Regions from separate parts of the Rouxiella sp. WC2420 genome, predicted to be linked through region 1. Evidence: riboswitches for the same ligand, from Rfam matches in the RefSeq annotation. Region 1 holds a riboswitch; each other region holds the start of a gene.
The links. A riboswitch is a leader RNA that binds a small molecule or an ion and turns the genes downstream of it on or off. The one in region 1 is predicted to bind thiamine pyrophosphate.

Region 2: another riboswitch for thiamine pyrophosphate. It lies ahead of thiB (thiamine ABC transporter substrate binding subunit); the one in region 1 lies ahead of thiM (hydroxyethylthiazole kinase).
Region 3: another riboswitch for thiamine pyrophosphate. It lies ahead of thiC (phosphomethylpyrimidine synthase ThiC); the one in region 1 lies ahead of thiM (hydroxyethylthiazole kinase).

Annotation. Positions count from the first base shown of each region.
Region 1 covers NZ_CP165628.1:1,263,401-1,270,518, forward strand. Annotated here, with positions in the region: gene AB3G37_RS05915 (hypothetical protein) at 67-843, opposite strand; gene AB3G37_RS05920 (hypothetical protein) at 886-1,599, opposite strand; gene AB3G37_RS05925 (thymidylate kinase) at 1,758-2,483, shown strand; TPP riboswitch at 2,520-2,616, shown strand; gene thiM (hydroxyethylthiazole kinase) at 2,652-3,473, shown strand; gene thiD (bifunctional hydroxymethylpyrimidine kinase/phosphomethylpyrimidine kinase) at 3,470-4,288, shown strand; gene AB3G37_RS05940 (hypothetical protein) at 4,273-5,157, opposite strand; gene AB3G37_RS05945 (GntR family transcriptional regulator) at 5,262-5,948, opposite strand; gene AB3G37_RS05950 (MFS transporter) at 6,074-7,118, opposite strand, start outside.
Region 2 covers NZ_CP165628.1:4,596,835-4,603,952, forward strand. Annotated here, with positions in the region: gene leuD (3-isopropylmalate dehydratase small subunit) at 1-233, shown strand, start outside; gene AB3G37_RS21215 (MFS transporter) at 272-1,435, opposite strand; partial or broken gene sgrR (HTH-type transcriptional regulator SgrR) at 1,682-3,343, shown strand; TPP riboswitch at 3,383-3,504, shown strand; gene thiB (thiamine ABC transporter substrate binding subunit) at 3,563-4,549, shown strand; gene thiP (thiamine/thiamine pyrophosphate ABC transporter permease ThiP) at 4,525-6,135, shown strand; gene thiQ (thiamine ABC transporter ATP-binding protein ThiQ) at 6,119-6,826, shown strand; gene AB3G37_RS21240 (DedA family protein) at 6,941-7,118, opposite strand, start outside.
Region 3 covers NZ_CP165628.1:4,939,767-4,946,884, forward strand. Annotated here, with positions in the region: gene AB3G37_RS22740 (YjaG family protein) at 136-726, opposite strand; gene nfi (deoxyribonuclease V) at 797-1,477, opposite strand; gene hemE (uroporphyrinogen decarboxylase) at 1,491-2,558, opposite strand; gene nudC (NAD(+) diphosphatase) at 2,684-3,460, opposite strand; gene AB3G37_RS22760 (Rsd/AlgQ family anti-sigma factor) at 3,565-4,080, shown strand; TPP riboswitch at 4,169-4,294, shown strand; gene thiC (phosphomethylpyrimidine synthase ThiC) at 4,423-6,390, shown strand; gene thiE (thiamine phosphate synthase) at 6,387-7,046, shown strand; gene AB3G37_RS22775 (ThiF family adenylyltransferase) at 7,033-7,118, shown strand, end outside.

The sequences.
Region 1 (7,118 bases):
GCATAAATAATTTATGCACGAAAAAATGGCACTCAACGCGGATTAAGTGCCATTTAGAAAGGAAGTTTAAGCAGGCTGGTTTGGTTGATTACTTGCAACTTGTTGCGCGCGCTGTGAATCGACAGCCACAGCAGTCACTGCATTCATCGCTTTTTCCAACACTTCTTTATATGGCGCTCTGGAGTCCAAATCTAGAATTTTGGTCCCGTTGTAATTGAGCTTAACCATAATCTCGATTTTGTCCTGTAACTCTTGATAGCTGTGGTCAGGTTTACGAGAAAAAGCAGTATCTGCATCGATATCAAGACGAATGATTAATTCAGGACGGCACTTGGCCATCTCTTGATATAGCTTGCGCTCCCTTTTTGCCAGGCGAGTCATAAACCAGCCCGTCACCCTTTCCACGCCAATGCCAGGCCCATCATAGTGAAAACCTGAAATCTCGTCCTGCGGGTAACGATCGCCAATCACCAACACACCACTCTCTGCCAAAAGCTTTGCTTTATGCAAATTGCCCTTACGCCAGAATGAAAGCGCGTACATAATCAATGCCGCATAGAGTGCTGGAGCTTTACTGCTCATGCTCTGAGTTTTGGCGGATTTTGTTGCCAAGCGACGTTCCAGCCAGACACCAATAATTGGCAGGCGCTTGATTTTATCGCCATCTTCGCCGGAAATTGTGCCTAAATAACGACGCTCAGTTTTAAATTGCTGTTGCAGGTTTTTTACCAGGTCTGCAGTCAGCGTAGACTTTCCGGTGCCGTCACAGCCTACTACCGCAATAAATCCAGGAATATAGGCCGGTGACTTTTCGCTTTCAGTGTTTAATCTATCTGTTTGCATTTACTTTAGTATTAAAAGGTAATCACCAGCCTGAACTCGTGACTACGTAAGAGAGGATTGAATCGCAATTAACGATTCATCGAGGATCTTACTTGCGGGCTCTCGACCATCCAAGTCCAGGATCTTCGCACCATTAAAAGTAAGACCAGGTATAACCCTAATCTTGTCACGCAATGCTTCAAGCTTGTGATCGGGCTTGCGTGAATGTGCCGTTTGTTCATCGATATCAAGTCGAATCAATAACAGAGGCGGATAAGAGGCCATCCATTGATACAGTTCTTGCTCACGCTTTCTTAGAGCGCAGACCCAGGCATTACCCCCCATGACTTTAGGAAGCTGCGGGCCATCAAAACGGAAACCGGCAACTTCGGCCTGAGGATAGCGATCGGTAACCAGCAAAAGACCCTGTTTACTCTTCTTCAACATCTTACGGAACTTGTAAGCTCGCCAGCAGGAAAGTGAGTAGATCACCAGCGCGGTTACATTACCTGGAGGAGCAGAAGGGCGGTCGTTAACTTTTTCAGACTTCTTTAGCAAATAACGGCCAAAAGGAGCACCAATAATCGGAAGTTCGCTAATCCATTCACCGATACGTCCTGAGGACTGACCAAGGTAAAGTGATTCCGTTGGGTATTGCGAAGAAAGTTGGCTTACCAAGCTGGCTGCTAAAGTCGATTTACCTGAACCATCACAACCTGTTATCGCTATCACTCGCACAGGGGGATGATTAGCAATGGCTCTAATCTGTTGACTCACATCAAAAACCTAATTTTTTAAAAAAACTATTCTATGCTAATCGACCGGCCCTTCAAAATATTTTTTCCCCTTGCTATTAGCTATAAGAGCTACCTTCAGCGACATCCTTGTTTACCAATGGTATATTATTGGGAGTATATTCTGGAGAGATTATTTTTATGCACTCTAAGCTTCCACCGCTAATATCGGTGATTGGCAGCGATGGTTCTGGTAAATCCACTGTCTGTGAACATCTTATTACCTGCGTTGAAAAATATGGCCCGGCTGAAATGGTTCACCTGGGAAAACAGGCGGGTAATGTCGAACGCGTCGTTGTCAAGTTTCCCTTCATGGGACGTTTTCTTAAAAAGTCGATTGCGAATAATAAAGTCAAGGTTGATAAGGCCGCGCCAGGCCCGTTGGCTGCTTCGGTAATCATGATTTTTGTTATACGTCGACTATTGCGCTTTCGTCGTATGCTGGCGTTACGCCAGCAGGGTAACATCATATTATCTGACCGTTTTCCACAAGTTGAAATTCCAAGCGCCTTTGATGGTCCTACCATTCCTGAAAAGATAAAGGGTAATCGTTTTGTACAGTGGATTGCCCAGCGTGAATGGAAAGCTTTTGAATGGATGACTCAGCAGAAGCCTGACCTGGTCATCAAACTTAATGTTGACCTTGATGTTGCCTGTGCGCGCAAGCCGGATCATAGCCGCAACTCGCTGGCTAAAAAAATTGCAGTCGTTCCTTTACTGAACTTTGTTGGTTCAGAAGTTATAAATATCGATGCTAATTTGCCGCTTGCAGAAGTGATTTCTACTGCTGAATTAGCGGTATCAAAATTCATGGAAGCCCATGGATATAGTTATGTTGGCGAAGGTCATACCGTCGCTGCTCCATAATTATCAAGTACTGCATAATTATTTAGTACTATAAGCATTAATGACTCGGGGTGCCCTTCTTCGTGAAGGCTGAGAAATACCCGTATTACCTGATCTGGATAATGCCAGCGTAGGGAAGTCGTGGTATCTCCACCCGGTACCCCTTCTTGAACGCCGGTGGGGAAATTTATGACCACTCGACCTTCAGCCTTTCCCGGTGAAAAAGCCGCGGATGCCTTAAACCAGCTTCGTCAGGCCTCGCCTTTGGTACATTGCATGACCAATGACGTGGTGCAGTCGATAACGGCCAATGTGCTTTTAGCCCTCGGTGCTTCACCTGCGATGGTGATTGACTCCCGCGAGGCCGCGCAGTTCAGCGCAATCTCCAGCGCCCTGCTGGTAAACGTCGGCACCTTGACCGACTCTCGCGCCCAATCCATGCTAGCCGCCATCCACGCCGCCAATAATGCGGGTAAACCATGGGTGCTTGATCCCGTAGCGGTCGGCGCACTCAGCTGGCGCTCAGAGTTTTGTCAGGAAATTATCAGACTCCGTCCTGCGGCAATCCGGGGTAATGCTTCTGAAATCATGGCCCTCAGCGGGCTGGCAGCTTCTGGTCGTGGCGTCGACAGTGCCGATACTTCATTAGCCGCATTACCCGCAGCGCAAAGCCTGGCTCTGCAGATCGGAGCGATAGTCGCGGTAACAGGTGAAATCGATTATATCTGCTACGGCGAAAATACCTGCGCGGTTTCTGGTGGCGACGCGTTGATGACGAAGGTTGTTGGTACCGGCTGTGCGCTATCGGCGGTAGTTGCGGCCTTTGTTTCTCTTCCGGGCGACAGGTTATCCAATGTTGCGGCGGCCTGTCGGGTGATGTCCTGTGCAGGAGAAATCGCCAGCCAGGAGGCCAAAGGACCCGGCAGCTTCCAGCCAGCTTTCCTTGACGCGCTTTATTCCCTCGACGCCAAACGGCTCACTGCTAAAAATTTCAGGGTAGGTGAGCTATGAGTCAGCGCATCAATGCATTAACCATTGCGGGTACCGATCCTAGCGGTGGAGCAGGGATTCAGGCAGATTTGAAAACCTTTTCGGCGTTGGAGGCCTACGGCACCAGTGTTATCACCGCGTTAGTGGCGCAAAATACCCGTGGTGTGCAGTCGGTTTATAACATTGAACCTGGCTTTGTTGGCGCGCAGCTCGATTCAGTATTAAGCGACGTGCGCATCGACAGCGCCAAAATTGGCATGCTGGCCAATACTGCGGTGGTGGAAGTCGTGGCGGAACGTTTGCGCTATTATCGCATGCTGGAAAAAGCCCCGGTCTTTGTGGTGTTGGATACGGTAATGCTGGCGAAAAGTGGCGACCCGCTGCTGACGCCTGATGCCGTTGAAGCGCTGCGCAAATGGCTGCTGCCGCAGGTTTCGCTGATTACGCCTAATCTTCCTGAAGCTGCTGCGCTGCTGGATTGTGAAATGGCCACCACCGAGCAAGAAATGTGCCGTCAGGGTGAAGCGCTGCTGGAGCTGGGCTGTGAAGCGGTATTAATGAAAGGTGGGCATTTAAGCGATAATGAAAGTCCAGACTGGCTAATGACCGCTCACTATCACCAACGGTTTACCGCACCGCGCGTAGCAACCCGTCATACTCATGGCACCGGTTGTACCTTGAGCGCTGCGCTTGCCGCGCTCAGACCTAGAAATGCCAACTGGATTGACACTGTCAGCGCCGCGAAAGCATATCTGCAACAGGCGCTACAGCAGGCGGATTCACTTGAGGTCGGTGAAGGTATTGGCCCGGTACATCATTTTCATCGTTGGTGGTAAGACTTTTGCTCAAGGACGCCTAGGGCACCTTCGGCGCGTTCAAACATCTGCATCGCGTCGTATAAGTGTTGCGCGTCAAACGGGTTGAGCGGGTAGAACTTTTCCTGTTTGCCCGGCCTGAGCGAAAGCCGCAGGCGGGTAGGGCCAGTGTCTTTCTTGAAGATCTCGAAAAGATAGCTGGCCACCTCCTGCGTTTGCGTATTTTGCCATGACAGCTGCAATGCAGCCGCACCGTCGCCGCGACGGGCAATAAACAGGCCCCTATGCCACAACCCTTCAAAATCTCCCTCTTTTTGCAGCCTGCTGTGAGTGAAAAAATGGCTCTGACAAAGTTTTAAGATCCTTTCTGGCGAGACGTTTTTCTGCAACGCATTCCACAAAGGTTGGCCGTTTTCTCGCTGCCAGCAGGCTAAACCAAGATAGTCATTCAGCTCGCGCCAATCCGCCTCCAGCTGTTGTTTTAATTCTTCTTCCTGAATATTATCAAACTGTTGCAGGCTATCTTGCTGGCTGCCCAAGCGATTGTAAGTAATCACTTTCATGGTCCGTGGACGGCGGCGGAAAGTCACCCAGAGCAAGGGTTTAGGAATGCGGAACATCACCGATTGCACGCTAAGGCGATATTTATTGGCGCGGGTGAAGACCAGACCATCGGCGCTGCCTCGGTTGTTTTGGTAACGGCGAATCAGCACCACGGAATTAAGTGCCATCCAGCCTGTGACATAGTGCTCTTCATCACTGCTGGCGCTATCAAGGTCGCGGGCTATCTGGCTGATTTTTTCTTCATCAAGATCTGATAAAGCCAGGGTATTCTGAGCGTTGTAATAAAGTTTTTGCAGCGGTGAGGCTAAAGCATCGATCGCGGTCATAGCACGTTACCAGCCTGAGAAACATGGTTTACAGCTTACTCCAGGCTGTCATACAGGTTGCGATGAACTGCAAAAATCGTGGCGCAGATCGCACTCTTTTACGCTTATTCCACCTCAAACCATTCGCTGTTCTGCTCGGCAATGGGGGTTATCGAGAAGATCATTTCCTGCAAATGGGCTCGCAAAGCCTGCTCGGCTGCATCGGGATTTCTTGCCTGCAAGGCGGCGTAAATATTGTAGTGCTGCGCGATCAGATTCTCTGGCGGCGAGACCTTGCTAAGCGAGAAGAAGCGCACTCGGTCCATGGTGGCCTTGATATTCTCGATGGTTTCCCAGGCCAGTCGGCAGTCGATAATTTGCGCAATCAGACGGTGAAACTCGTCGTCGAGCTGCAAAAATTCCTGTGCCTGATTGCTCTTGGCCGCCAGCTCTTGTCGCTGAAGATTGTGTGCGAGCAGTGATAAATCCTGTTCGGTTACCACGCTGGCCGCGCGGCGGATGACTGCTGTTTCCAGCGCTTCGCGGATAAAACGGCCATCGGCCACGCGTTTGGCGGAGATTTTCATCACAAAAGTACCGCGCTGTGGCAGCACCTGTACCAGTCCGGCTTCCGCCAGCTTGATAAAAGCTTCACGAACCGGCTGCCGTGAGACATTGAATCGTGCTGAAATTTCCTTTTCCGAAAGAAATGCACCCGGCGCTATCACACAGGCGACAATGTCCTGTCGCAAAGTGCGATAAATTTGCTGATTTACCGGTACATTACCGCTCAATTCATAAGATTCTGTCATAGCGAAGGGCGCGATTTGAATGGGTGATAACTCCATAATAGCATGAGTTTCCAACAGGTTTTGCAATCGATATTGGCCTTGAATGTGTGGTTCGGGCGCCGGTAAATTCCATTGCCCGTCCAGTTTCAGCGTTTTTCACCCCAGCTATGATATTCACTGCCGCGCACGCCGGGAGCGGTTTCCGGCATCATCATCAGTCCAATAATCGAGATGACCCCCAGCACCATCATGTAAATCGCCAGCCCGTGGTAATCGCCGCCGGTGACTTGCAGAATTTTGACCGCCAAAAGCCCGAGCACGCCACTGCCGATAAGTGAGCCAATCTGCCAGATAAGCGCGATGCCGCTGCAGCGGATGCGAGTGGGAAACAGCTCTGGAAAATACGATGCTTGCGGCGCGTAGCACATACTGTGGCCAAAGGTCAGCGCCAGAATCATCGCGATTTGCGTCATCCAGAATGTGTCCTGCCTGAGCACCAGAAAGAACGGAATAATGCCAATCACCAGTAATACCGCGCCCGCCATGTAGACCGGTTTTCTGCCGATACGGTCCGAGAGTTTACCCATCAATGGGATAGAAAATATTTCGAGGATCACGGCCACAATCATCGCATCCAGCAAAATACTGGCGCTGAGATGATTGGCTTTGCCGAAGGCCAGCACGATCACCGTGAACATTGCAAAAGCACAGGCCTCGATCAGTTTGGCGCAGACCCCTTTAATAATAATGCCCGGATAGAGGCGAATGACTTCGACCACCGGCCGGGATTCCACCGCTTTGGTTTGACGGATCTCGGCAAATACCGGCGATTCATCAATTCTAAGGCGGATGAACAGCCCGACGATTACCAGTAATAGGCTGATAAGGAAAGGAATTCTCCATCCCCAGGCTAGCATTTGTTCGGGGCTAAGCTGAGAATTGAGCACGGCAAACAGCGCCGAGGGCAGCAGGAAGCCTAGCGGCGCGCCAATTTGCACCCAGCTGGCGAAGAAGCCACGGCGTTCGGGGCGCGAATATTCTGCGGTCATCAAAACCGCTCCAGCCTGCTCACCGCCGACCCCAAAGCCTTGCAGTACGCGGATCAGTATCAGCAGCACGGGTGCCCAAAAGCCGATTTTTTCATAGGTCGGCAGCAGCCCGATGCAGAAGGTGCCAAGACCGACAATCAGA
Region 2 (7,118 bases), 1.9 Mb from region 1:
GTGAAGAGCAAATTGACGAGCTGTTTACATTGGCGAAGGAAAACGTTGGGATTCATTTCGACGTCGATCTCGAAAATCAAGTTGTGCGCGCTGGCGACAAAAGCTATCCGTTTGAGATAGACAGTTTCCGCCGCCACTGCATGATGAACGGGCTGGATAGCATCGGTCTGACGCTGCAACATGAAGACAGTATCTCGGCCTACGAGAAGACTCAGCCTGCCTTTATGCGTTAATTCGTTAGCTCAGTACTCCTGACCCGTCTCTCGGCGGGTCAGACATTTTTAACCCGGGTCATCAGGATTAGCGCGATAGCTGAAAGCCCTAACGCCGCCCAATACACCTGATAATGCCCAAAATTTTCTACAATCGTGCCCTGCAATACGCCAGCCAAAATAGCGCCGGTGGAGATACTGTTGGTGAACAAAGTCGTCGCTGAACCTGCCCTGCCCGGCATTAAATCCTGAAAATACAGCATGCCAATACCCGCGATAATGCCGATAAAAATCGCGTTAAACAGCTGCAGGATCATTAACGCTGCTTTGAACTGGAACAAGATAATCCCCAAATAAAACAATACGCCAAACAAAGTCGCACAAAGCATCAGACGTTTTTTACCGGTGCGCTTTACCAGTGTTCCAGCAATCAGCATCACCGGAATTTCCAGCCCGGCAGCAGCGCCCATCAATAGTCCGGCCAATCCTTCCGGCAAGTGCATGTCCGCAGTGATATATAGGGGCATATCAATGATGTACATAATGTTGCAGGTCCACATCAGCAGCGAGGCAATAAACAGGAGCCTCACGTCACGATTTTTCCATGCACTAACGGGAACGGCCACTTCATCGACCGGTTGCTCGATCCTTTCGACCGAGGGCAGAAAAAACCACACCATCAACGCGCCAAAGGCGAATACCGCCGCAGCACAGAGATACATCAGGGTAAAGCCGTAATTAAGCGCCAGCATAAAGGAGATGGGGGGTCCCAGCACCCAGGCCAGCGACAGCGTTGCCCGCATCATCGAGCTGAACATCACCACTTCGCGGGCGGAACGGTCGGCGTATTCACGTGCCAGAGCAAACAACTGTGGCATTGAGGCGTTGCCGATCGCGGCCAGCAATACCCCAACGCTTATCAGCACCAGATAATCTCGGCTAAAAGCAAAAACCAGACTATTGCCAATCGCCAAAAGAGTGCAGTAAAACAATAACCTGCGACGATCACCCTTTTTATCGGAATAGTTGGCCAGCAGGAAACTGATCACAATCCCGGCCAGCGCATTGACGGTATAGAACAGCCCGACCCACAGTGGCCTGACCTTGACTTCATTGGTGAGAAACAGACTGAGAGTCGGCGCCTGTAGCGCCCCGGCTATTCCACTCAGAAAAGACACTAGCAGGAAAGTTGCAAATATAAGTGATAAACGGCGAGAAGACATAAACCATCCCTGATAACAGTCGAACTGTATGGCGTGTAGGCACATTCAACTCTAAGCGTAAGAGAGTAAACACAAAAAAACCAGTGAGTGACCTCACTGGCTGGCGACATTTCACCATTACTCAGAAAACGGCTGGCAGCAGTGAAGCAGCAAGCATCACGCTACAGGACTCTTTGTTGCCAGAGATTATGGTCGTAATATAGGGAAAGATAAATTGATGGGTTTGCTTACAGGAGTTCCTCTTTTATGTCATCGCCACGTTTGCAGCAGCAGTTCCTTCGCCTATGGCAGTTTTGCCATGGAGAACCCGTAGAAACTACGTTACAGGCGCTGTCCGAAGCCCTTAGCTGTTCGCGCCGACATATGCGATCGCTGCTGGGCAACATGCAAAATGAGGGCTGGCTCCATTGGGAGGCGGAAGCTGGCAGAGGTAAAAAGTCGCGGCTAACGTTTCTGTTTACTGGTCTGGCATTGCAGCAGATGCGGGCCGAGGAACTGCTGGAGCAGGACCGCGTTGATCAGTTAGTACAGCTGGTGGGAGACAAAACGGTAGTTCGCCAAATGCTGCTTTCACAGCTCGGGCGTCGTTTTCGCCAGGGGAAACATATACTTCGCGTCCTTTACTACCGCTCTCTTCCCAGCCTGCTTCCCGGCAGCATGCTACGTCGTTCCGAGACCCATTTGGCGAAGCAGATCTTTAGCGGGCTGATTGGTATAAATGAGGAAAATGGGGAACTGCGCGGCGATATCGCACATCACTGGCAGGAAGTGACTCCATTGCACTGGCGTTTTTATCTGCGCCCGGCGATTCATTTTCACCACGGCCGCGAGCTGGAAATGGCTGATATAATCACGACTTTCGCGCGGCTCGATTCTCACCCACTGTTTAGTCATTTTTCACGCGTCGAATCGCCCACCCCTAACGTGATAGATATTTTTCTCCATACGCCAGACCGCTGGTTACCCTGGCTGCTTGGCAGCGTGCATGCGCTTATCCTGCCTCAAGAATGGCAAACGCTGAAGGATTTTGCCCGTCATCCAATGGGTACCGGACCTTATGCAGTGGTTCATAACCAGCCAACACAGCTCAAGATACGCGCCTTCGATGACTATTTCGGTTATCGTGCATTGCTTGATGAGGTGAATATTTGGGTACTGCCGGAACTGACCGAGGAACTGGTACATTCTGGCGTTCAGCTACAGGCTGATGACACCGCCAACGATCAGTTGGAAAGTCGGCTCGAAGAAGGCTGTTATTTTGTGCTTTTCGACCAGCGATCTACCGTGGGAAGGAACCCGGCACTGCGTGAATGGCTTTGCGAGGTGCTTAATCCGATTGCCCTGCTCAATGCTTCTGCCCCTGCTTATCAGCGCTATTGGTCGCCGGCTTACGGCCTGTTACCCCGCTGGCACCATCGACGCCCGCAGATTCAGCAGCCAAAACCCTATAATATTCAATAGCTAACCATCACCTTTTATAGCGATCATTCTGAGTATCGGGACATTTGCCAGGCTCTGACTCCTCTGCTGGCCAAACATGATGTTAAACTTAATATTCAGGTGGTGGATTACGCCAAGTGGCAAAATGGAGAAGCCGCAAGTGATATCTGGCTCGGCAGCGCAAACTTCACCTTGCCGATTGAGTTTTCGCTGTTTGCTACCCTGTTTGAACTGCCGCTGATGCAGCACTGCCTCGATGACAGGCTGCAAATTGCCGCCAATCAATGGCGCTCCGGTGAGTTTCCGCTGGCGGAATGGTCACAGAAATTAGTCAACGACAACCATGTACACCCGCTATTTCACCACTGGTTATTGCTACAAGGACAACGCAGCATGCGCGGGGTCAGGATGAATACTCTGGGCTGGTTTGACTTTAAATCTGCCTGGTTTGCGCCCCCCGACGCATAAACCTGCTTTCAACGCTGTCACATAATCTCTACAATAGCGCCGTTCTCAACGGGGTGCTGATCCACTGATTTTGCGCAGGCAAGTTCGGTCTGAGGCTGAGAAAAAACCCGTCGAACCTGATCCGGTTAATACCGGCGAAGGGATTTGAGAGTGCATTTTGCTGACTCAAAGTCCTTTGCCACGCCTATTTTTCTCTCAAGGTAAAAGTTGGAGTGCAAAGTGTTTAAAAAATTACTGCCCTGCCTGATGCTGGTCGCTGCACCGGCATTCGCTGCCAAGCCTGTTCTCACTGTATACACCTACGACTCCTTCTCCGCCGATTGGGGCCCTGGCCCGGCGATAAAGAAAGCTTTCGAAGCCGACTGCGGCTGCGAGCTGAAATATGTTCCTTTAGAAGATGGCGTTTCACTGCTGAACCGCCTGCGGATGGAGGGGAAAAACAGCCCAGCCGACGTGGTTGTAGGCCTTGATAACAACCTGTTGCAGGCAGCCGAGCAAACTGGCCTGTTTGCCAAACCTGCCGTCGACCAAACTCAGCTCGATATTCCGGGCGGCTGGCACGACAGCACTTTCGTTCCTTACGACTATGGTTACTTCGCTTTCGTCTATAACAAAGACAAACTAAAAAACCCGCCGAAGAGTCTGAAGGAATTGGTCGACAGCCCGCAGCCCTGGAAAATCATCTATGAAGATCCACGCACCAGCACGCCTGGCTTGGGCCTGCTGCTATGGATGCAAAAAGTTTACGGTGACAAAGCGCCAGAGGCCTGGCAGAAGCTGGCGAAGAAGACTGTAACGGTCACTAAAGGTTGGAGTGAAGCCTATGGCCTGTTCCTGAAAGGGGAAAGCGATCTGGTGCTGAGCTACACCACTTCTCCGGCATACCATATTATTGAAGAGAAAAAAGACAACTACGCGGCGGCCAATTTCAGCGAAGGTCACTATCTGCAAGTTGAAGTTGCCGGCCAGCTTGCGGCCAGCAAGCATCCGGAGTTGGCGGCCAAATTTATGAAATTTGTCACCAGCCCGGGTTTCCAGAACGCTATTCCTACCGGCAACTGGATGTATCCGGTGGTGAAATTGCCGCTGCCAGCAGGATATGATGCCCTGACCGTACCGAGCATTTCGCTTCAATACAGCGCCAAAACCGTCGCTGAGAACCGCAGTAAATGGATCCAGGCATGGCAGAACGCCGTCAGCCATTAATCCCCAACTGGCTATGGCCCGGTGCCATAGCCGCATTGGTTATCCTGCTGGTGGCCTTTTTGGCACTCGGCTCACTGCTGCGCCATGCCCCGGCACTCCAGCTAAAAGCCGTCTGGCAGGATAGCTATTTGTGGCACGTCATCCGTTTCACCTTTTGGCAGGCACTGCTGTCGGCGCTATGTTCCGTGTTACCGGCCATCTTACTTGCCCGCAGCCTTTATCGGCGGCGTTTTCCCGGCAGACAATGGCTGCTGAGACTTTGCGCCATGACACTGGTGCTGCCAGTGCTGGTCGCGGTGTTTGGTATCCTTAGCGTTTATGGCCGCGAAGGCTGGCTCGCCCAACTGTTCGCAGCGTTAGGGCTTCAATACCGTTTCTCGCCTTATGGGCTGCAAGGCATTCTGCTGGCTCATGTGTTCTTTAATTTGCCGCTGGTAACGCGCCTGCTGCTGCAATCCCTTGAAAACATTGCCATCGAGCAGCGCCAGCTTGCCGCTCAGCTTGGCATGAACGGCTGGCAACAGTTTAAATTCGTGGAATGGCCAGCATTAAGACGACAAATTCTCCCCGCCGCCGCGCTGATTTTCATGCTCTGTTTTGCCAGTTTTGCCACTGTGCTATCGCTGGGTGGCGGTCCGAAAGCCACTACCATCGAGCTGGCTATCTATCAGGCTCTGAGTTATGACTACGATTTAGGCCGCGCCGCGCTATTGGCATTGATTCAGCTATTCTGCTGTCTTGGATTGGTGCTGCTGAGCCAGAAGCTCAGTCAGGCGCTGCCGGTTGGGCATACGCACGCCCAGCGCTGGCGCGATCCGGCCGATTCACTGTTTCGCCGATTCAGCGATGGCTTACTTATTCTGCTTGCCCTACTGCTTATCTTGCCGCCGCTGGTGGCCGTCATCCTCAGCGGCTTGAATCATTCCCTGCTCGCCGTGCTACATCAGGAAGCGCTATGGCAATCGCTGTGGATGTCAGTCCGACTGGCCATTGGCAGCGGCCTGCTGTGCCTGCTGCTGGCAATGATGTTGTTATGGAGCAGCCGCGAACTTCGCCTGCGTCAGCGTAATAACTGGGGGCAAAGTCTGGAACTTTCAGGAATGCTGATTTTGGCGATGCCCGGCATCGTACTGGCCACCGGCTTCTTTTTGCTGCTCAGCGACACCAGCGGACTGCCACAGTCACCGTGGATGCTGGTAATTCTCACTAATGCGCTGATGGCTATCCCTTACGCACTGAAAGTTCTCGAAAATCCGATGCGTGACGTGGCCGAGCGCTATTCATTGCTGTGCTTGTCGCTGGATATGAAGGGCTGGAACAGGCTGCGCTGGATTGAATTGAGCGCCCTTAAACGGCCGATGACGCAGGCGCTGGCGTTTGCCTGTGTGCTTTCGTTAGGTGACTTTGGAGTAATCGCGCTATTTGGTAATGAAAATTTCCGTACACTGCCTTTCTATCTCTATCAGCAGATGGGCTCGTACCGCAACCAGCAAGGCGCAGTGACGGCGATGCTGTTACTGATATTATGTTTCCTGCTGTTTACCCTTATCGAAAGATTACCGGGCCGCCATGCTGAATCTAAATAAAGTCACTTATTTGTATGAACATTTACCGATGCGCTTTGACCTGCATATCGCTGCCGGCGAACGCGTGGCGATCCTTGGACCCAGCGGCGCAGGAAAAAGCACCCTGCTGAGCCTGATTGCCGGTTTTTTGTCGCCGGGATTAGGCACCATCGAGCTGAATCAGCAGGATCATACTCATTCGCCACCGGCAAAACGTCCGGTTTCGATGCTGTTTCAGGAAAACAATCTGTTTTCGCATCTTTCGGTTCGCCAGAATATGGGGCTGGGGCTGCATCCTGGCCTGAAGCTTGATGCCGACCAGAAACAGAAGTTAACTGAGCTGGCTCAACAGGTTGGGCTAAAAGAGTGTCTGGATCGCCTGCCTTCACAGCTTTCCGGTGGGCAGAGACAACGTGTGGCACTGGCCCGCTGCCTGCTGCGCAGCCAGCCTATTTTACTGCTGGACGAGCCCTTCTCCGCCTTGGATCCGGCCCTGCGAAGTGAAATGCTCGCCCTGCTCGACAGTGTGTGTCAGCAGCAGCAACTTACACTGCTGATGGTGTCGCACAACCTTGACGATGCGGCGCGCATTGCTGAAAGAACGTTACTGGTGGTTGATGGCCGCGTGTTTTATGACGGGCCGACTCAGGCACTGACCGACGGCAGCGCCCCAGAAGCAGCAATATTGGGAATGAGTAAAATTATTGGCTAAAGGATTTTGACACCATGGCAAGGCGCAAGTTTGTGAGTCCCAATGAGCATATAAATTAAGTTATCGGGATACACATTTGCGGCCAACGCTGCCATGGCACTAAGGGATAGGCTGTTACCGAGTGATTACCTTGTAGAGCAAATGAGCGTAAATCGGCATTAGCGGCTGCTTACTTAGCATATAGATGCTAATCACTGTCGCCGCGAGGCTCAGTAAACTCACCCAACGCAGGCGTGGCAAAGGCAACCATCGAGTAACCGCATCCGATTTTGTTTTATCAGAACGCAGCCAG
Region 3 (7,118 bases), 1.6 Mb from region 1:
CCGATTGACAGCACCCTCCTGCATACACGCACCGATAGCCACTTTTTATTACGCACCCCAAATGTAGACCAGACAGGGTACGGATGTGAAGCCTTGAGATACGCTAAATAAGGCGTTAAATCACGTTTTCTTGCCTTATTGCGTTAAATTTATCCCAATGTTACTCACAGCGGCTTCACGTAGGTCAGAACGTAACCCTTTTATCAATTCGAGGTCACGTTCTTCACAGTCAGCCAATAGGCGGAAAATCTCCCATTGGATGTCCCATTCTTCTTCAACCGCCGGTATCACTTTCAGCTCTTCATCGGTCATTTCTTTGCCAGCCTGAGTCATCTCAAGCATGGCAACGGTACGAATTGATGTTTCACTAATAGCGATTGCGTGGGCCAGTGTTTCCCCGCTTAAACGCGAGTGAAGCAGCTCACCCAGGGCGATGCAGGCATCAATCGCCGGATACACGCCGTAAATATCATAGTCGTCTGAAGAAGGGATTGCCTCCTCCAGCTTTTCTAACTGGGAGTCAAAGTTAACCTTTGCATCTTTTATTACAAGTGTTTCCCACACCAGATCGAGAATTTTGCGATAAATCTGGGGTTCGCCGAATCCTGACTGAATGCAAAACATCTGATAATTTGGGTACATACGTTCGCAAAGGCTGGCCATAAACGTCAAATGTTGCCAGGTTTCCAGCTTTTCCAGACGTAAATGAATCGGGTTACGTAACATGGTATTTTCTCATTAACTTTTCTGGGCGGGAGTTTACCTGAAAATATGACAGCCTCCTACGCCTGGATTCTTAAAGCTGGCCGCTCAGGCGTTGCCAGCGCTGAAATGCGGGCCGATTTGAAGCTACCGCGTCAGCCCAGCGAGTGGGCTCGGGTAGACGATATCCACGGCTGCATTGTTTAACCCAATATAACGATGAGGCGACACTGATACCATTGCCCGGAGAAATAAACAGCGGATTGCAACGAAGCTTGCTGCGCCACACCCATCCAAGCTGTTCATCCTTGTCCCACAAGGCCTGTGTGGAACCTACGGCATCGCCCAGCGGCAGAAAATGACCACAAAGGCGACTTTTGGCGATACCGATGGTCGGCACACCAATCATCAGGCCAAAATGACTGGCTACGCCAAGCCTGCGAGGGTGAGCAATGCCCTGCCCGTCGACCATCAGCAAATCGGGACGATGTTGCAGCATCTGCCAGGCTTCAATTAACGCAGGGCATTCGCGAAAGGAAAGAAAACCGGGAATATAGGGGATTTGCGTAGGGATGCGGGCTATCTGGTATTCCACCAGCTCCATCGAGGGGTAGCGCAGCACGGCAATCGCCGCGCGGGTAATTTCGCCACCCTGTTCAAAGCCAATATCAGCTCCCGCGATAAACACCGGACGCAGTGGCGAAGGCGAGTCTTCCAGCACGATCTGCTGTGCCTTAATCAACTGCTCTTCGCGCATTGCGCCGGTATCGATCATGCAGAATCCTTTCTTAGGACTGGTGGTACTGGCGCGACAAGCTGTGTACTGCTTCAACGAAAGCACCGGCGTTTTCAGGCGGAACGTCCTGATGAATGCCGTGACCCAGATTGAAGACATGACCATTGCCGTGCCCGTAGCTGGACAAAATAGTATCGACTTCTTGTTCGATACGCGCTGGGGATGCATAGAGCATAGACGGGTCCATGTTACCTTGCAGCGCAACTTTATCGCCCACGCGACGACGGGCTTCGCCGATGTCGGTGGTCCAGTCGAGACCCAGCGCATCACAGCCGGTCGCCGCAATCGCTTCCAGCCACTGTCCGCCGCCTTTGGTGAACAGCGTAACCGGCACGCGGCGTCCGTCATTTTCACGGATCAGGCCGTCGACAATCTTGTGCATGTAATTCAGGGAAAACTCAAGGTAATCGCGGCCAGTCAACACGCCGCCCCAAGAGTCAAACACCATCACCGACTGCGCACCAGCCTTGATTTGTGCGTTGAGATAGAGAATTACGCTGTCGGCCAGTTTGTCGAGTAACAGGTGCAGCGTGGCAGGCTCGGCATACATCATCTTCTTGATTTTAGTGAAAGCTTTGCTGCTGCCGCCTTCAATCATGTAGGTTGCCAGCGTCCAGGGGCTGCCTGAGAAACCAATCAGCGGCACTTCGCCTTTAAGATTCTTACGGATAGTTCGCACGGCGTTCATCACGTAGCCCAGCTCATCTTCCGGATCGGGAATTGGCAATTTGGCAACGTCGGCGTAGCAAGTCAGCGGCGAAGAGAAACGTGGACCCTCTCCCGCTTCGAAATAAAGCCCCAGACCCATGGCGTCAGGAATGGTCAGAATATCTGAGAACAGGATCGCGGCATCCAGAGGATAACGGCGCAAAGGTTGCAGAGTGACTTCACAGGCCAACTCGGCATTTTTGCAAAGCGACATAAAATCGCCTGCCTCTGCACGTGTCGCTTTGTATTCTGGCAAATAGCGGCCAGCCTGGCGCATCATCCATACCGGGGTAATATCTACGGGCTGACGTAACAGTGCGCGCAGGTAGCGATCGTTTTTTAACTCATTCATTCTTGACAAGATCCTTTAATATTTTGCTGATCTTTTGGGGTATGGCGGACCCGGATGGGCAGCCTGACTTTGGTGAGCACGAGCCAGGCGCCTAAAAATAAGGCGAACATTGTAGCACGTCGGGCCTAAGATTCTTCCTCTGCGCGGCAGAGAACCACGGTATCTTCAATCAGGCGACGGGCAATAGTGCCAATGGCCGGTAGCAACGGCAAAGCATCGTAACGATACCAACCGGCATTGAGCAGCTCCTTGGGATCATGACGTATTTCGCCGCTGTCGTAATCGGCCATAAATGCCATCATCAAAGAATTTGGGAATGGCCAAGGCTGTGAGCTGACGTAACGGATATTTTTAACCCGAATATTGCTCTCTTCCATTACTTCACGAACGACAGTTTCTTCCAGAGTTTCGCCTACCTCGGCGAAACCGGCCAAAACCGTGTGTACACCACCGCGATGGCGAACATGTTGAGCTAACAGGATCTCGTTGCCGCGGCGGATAGCCACAATCATGCACGGTGCAATCTGCGGGTAATAGCGCTCTTTACAATTTCCACAAAGTGCCGCCCATTCGGTTTTACTGACGTGCATTTCATGGCCGCAATAGCCGCAAAACTTGTGAGATCGATAGAATTCAGAGAGCTGAACGCCACGGCCTACCAGCTGGAACAATCCGCGATCCTGATCCAGCAGCTGTCGTGCAGAAAGCATTTGATCCTTCATGCTTTTGCGGATCAACCACACCGGTTCTCCCTGCCACTCGCCGATCTGTCGCCCTGTATCGCCAACAAAAGAAAAGTGCCTGGCCGATCCTTTTGGCAAGGATCCCTCTGGCAACCACAGCTTGCCGTCAAGACTGATAACCCACCAGCCGCTGTGTTGATCTGTTATTTGGATTTCCATTTTTTATTGCAAACCTCGACTACACTGAGAAGTCTGGGACACAAAAGTTACATAAGTAATCTTCAACGTATTGGCTATTTATCGTTATTCACAGGGACTCAACCATGTTAAATCGTCTTGAAAGATTGACCCAACGCGTCGGTGGTAACCACGAGTTGATCGATCAATGGCTGCAGGCGCGCAAGGAACTCCTGGTTTCTTACTGCACTCTCGTTGGCCTGAAACCTAATAAAGAAAAACATACGCCGCTGAACGAGAAAGCCCTGGATAACTTCTGCCATAACCTGGTTGACTACCTGTCTGCAGGACATTTTCACCTTTATCACAGGATAGTTGAAGAATCCGACGGCCCCCAAGCAGCAATTTCGTTACTGGCAGCAAGGATTTTTCCCGCGCTCGATGCCAATACGGAAACTATCATGGCTTTCCATGACAGTTATACAGAAACCGATCTCGACGATGAGAACATCTACGAATTCAACTATGCGCTCTCAGATATCGGGGAAGCACTCGATGCCCGTTTTGAGCTTGAAGATCAGCTCATTACGTTAGCTCTGGATACTAAAATCGCGCCATTGCCACCCGTTGCAAACGATGAGGCAATAGTACGACCGGCTTAACAGTTTTGTTCTAAAACCCTGCAAAGGGTTGTGTTTTATAATTAGCCTCGTATATTGGGGCTTCTTAAACGGCCTGGAAATCGCAGGCCAATTCTTGTCGGAGTGCCTAGCGCAGACTTCCCAAAAGGAAATTTGCCAGGCTGAGACCGTTAATTCGGGATCCGCGGAACCTGATCGGGTTAGTACCCGCGAAGGGAACAAGAGTAACTTATTTGCGTTTGGCCGTTCGTCTCCGTAGTTGTTAAAAACTGCTGCGCCGCAAGGTCCTGACACATCGCTTTACTCCCGCTGTAAATCTCCTGACAAGCAATTTTCCCTATCGCCAAAAACGAGGAATTTGCTATGTCGAACACCCCTGATACTCAGAATGTCCCGGTAAAAAAAACCAGTCATCGTCGTCAGCAACGTGCCGAAGCACAGGCTTTTATCGACAGCTTACAGGGCGTCGCCTTCCCTAACTCCAAACGAATTTATCTGCAGGGCAGCCACGATGACATTCTGGTGCCAATGCGCGAGATCCAGCTCAGCCCGACGATGATCGGCGGCACTAAAGATGATCCGAAGTTTGAAGATAACGAAGCGATCCCGGTTTATGACACCGCCGGCCCATACGGCGATCCCGAATCAAAGATAGACGTGCACCGTGGCTTGGATAAAGTACGTGCCCGCTGGATCGAAGCGCGCCAGGACACTGAACAGCTGCCACAGGTCAGCTCTGGCTTTACCCAGCAGCGCATGGCTGACGAAGGTCTGGATCATCTGCGTTTCGAGCACTTGCCCCGTCCGCGCAAAGCTAAAGCCGGCAAATGCGTGACCCAGCTGCACTATGCGCGCCAGGGTATTGTCACGCCGGAAATGGAATATATCGCCCTGCGTGAAAATATGGGTCGTGAGCGCATTCGCGGTGAAGTGCTGCTGCAACAGCATCCGGGCGAAAGCTTTGGCGCCAACCTGCCACAGAATATTACCGCCGAGTTTGTGCGTGACGAAGTCGCCGCCGGCCGCGCAATCATTCCTGCCAATATCAACCACCCAGAATCTGAGCCGATGATCATTGGCCGAAACTTCCTGGTAAAAATCAACGCCAACATCGGCAATTCGGCGGTCACCTCTTCCATTGAAGAAGAAGTTGAAAAACTGGTGTGGTCAACTCGTTGGGGTGCGGACACGGTGATGGATCTGTCAACTGGCCGCTACATCCATGAAACCCGTGAATGGATCATGCGTAACAGTCCGGTTCCTATCGGCACCGTGCCAATCTATCAGGCGCTGGAAAAAGTCAACGGCGTGGCAGAAGATCTTAACTGGGAAATGTTCCGCGATACGCTGCTGGAACAGGCCGAGCAAGGTGTCGATTACTTCACCATCCACGCGGGCGTATTGCTGCGCTACGTGCCGATGACTGCCAAACGGCTTACAGGTATCGTGTCACGCGGCGGTTCGATCATGGCGAAATGGTGCCTGTCGCATCATCAGGAAAGCTTCCTCTATCGCCATTTCCGTGAAATTTGTGAAATCTGTGCGGCCTACGATGTTTCGCTTTCACTCGGCGATGGTCTGCGTCCGGGTTCGATTCAAGATGCTAATGACGAAGCGCAGTTTGCCGAGCTGAAAACGCTGGGCGAGCTGACTAAAATTGCCTGGGAATACGACGTGCAGGTGATGATTGAAGGTCCTGGACATGTGCCGATGCAGATGATCCGCCGCAACATGACTGAAGAACTGGATAAATGTCATGAAGCGCCGTTTTATACCCTCGGGCCGCTAACCACTGATATTGCTCCAGGCTACGATCACTTTACCTCAGGAATTGGCGCCGCGATGATCGGCTGGTTTGGCTGCGCGATGCTGTGCTATGTAACGCCAAAAGAGCATCTTGGTTTGCCGAACAAAGAAGACGTTAAACAAGGTTTGATTACCTACAAGATCGCCGCGCACGCTGCGGATCTGGCAAAAGGCCATCCGGGCGCACAGATCCGCGATAACGCCATGTCGAAAGCGCGTTTCGAATTCCGTTGGGAAGATCAGTTTAATCTGGCACTGGATCCGGCCACCGCTCGTGCCTATCACGATGAAACCCTGCCGCAAGAGTCTGGAAAAGTCGCACACTTCTGTTCGATGTGCGGGCCAAAATTCTGCTCAATGAAAATTACTCAGGAAGTTCGCGAATATGCCGCGGCGCTTGAAGCCCAAGCTATTCCGATCGACATCGTTGAAACCGGCATGTTGCAGATGTCAGCAGAGTTTCGCCAGCGCGGCAGCGAGCTTTATCATCCGGCCGACAAAATTGAAGAAGGAGTGGGTAAATGAATATCCCGTCTACCCCGTTTCCGGCAGTGCCTTATTACCTCGGCCTGTATCCAGTAGTCGACAGTGTCGAGTGGGTCCGTCGATTGCTTGAAGCCGGTGTAAAAACGCTGCAACTCAGAATTAAAGACCTGCCCGACGCCGAGGTTGAACCGGCAATTATCGAGGCTATAAAACTGGGTCGCCAGTATGAGGCGCGACTGTTTATCAATGATTACTGGCATCTGGCGGTGAAACATCAGGCCTACGGTATTCATCTTGGACAGGAAGATCTGGATACTACCGATTTGCTGGCGATTCATCAGGCCGGTCTGCGTTTGGGCGTTTCTACCCACGATGAAGCCGAGTTGGAACGCGCCATCAGTGTGCATCCTTCCTACATTGCCTTGGGTCACGTATTTCCCACACAAACCAAAGATATGCCCTCTGCACCGCAAGGGCTGGCAGAGTTGGCGCATCACATCAAACAACTGAACGGCAGATTCCCGACTGTTGCGATCGGCGGGATCAGCCTTGAGCGCGTGCAGCCTGTAATGGAATGCGGTGTTGGCAGCGTGGCGGTGGTCAGCGCGATCACCAAGGCAGCAGACTGGCGTGCAGCGACGCAGCAATTAATCGAGCTTTGCCCTTACCGGGACGACAACCATGCTCAACGATAATGAATTTATGCGCTATAGCCGACAGCTTTTGCTGGAAGATGTCGGCATGGAAGGTCAAGAGAAAATCCGCGC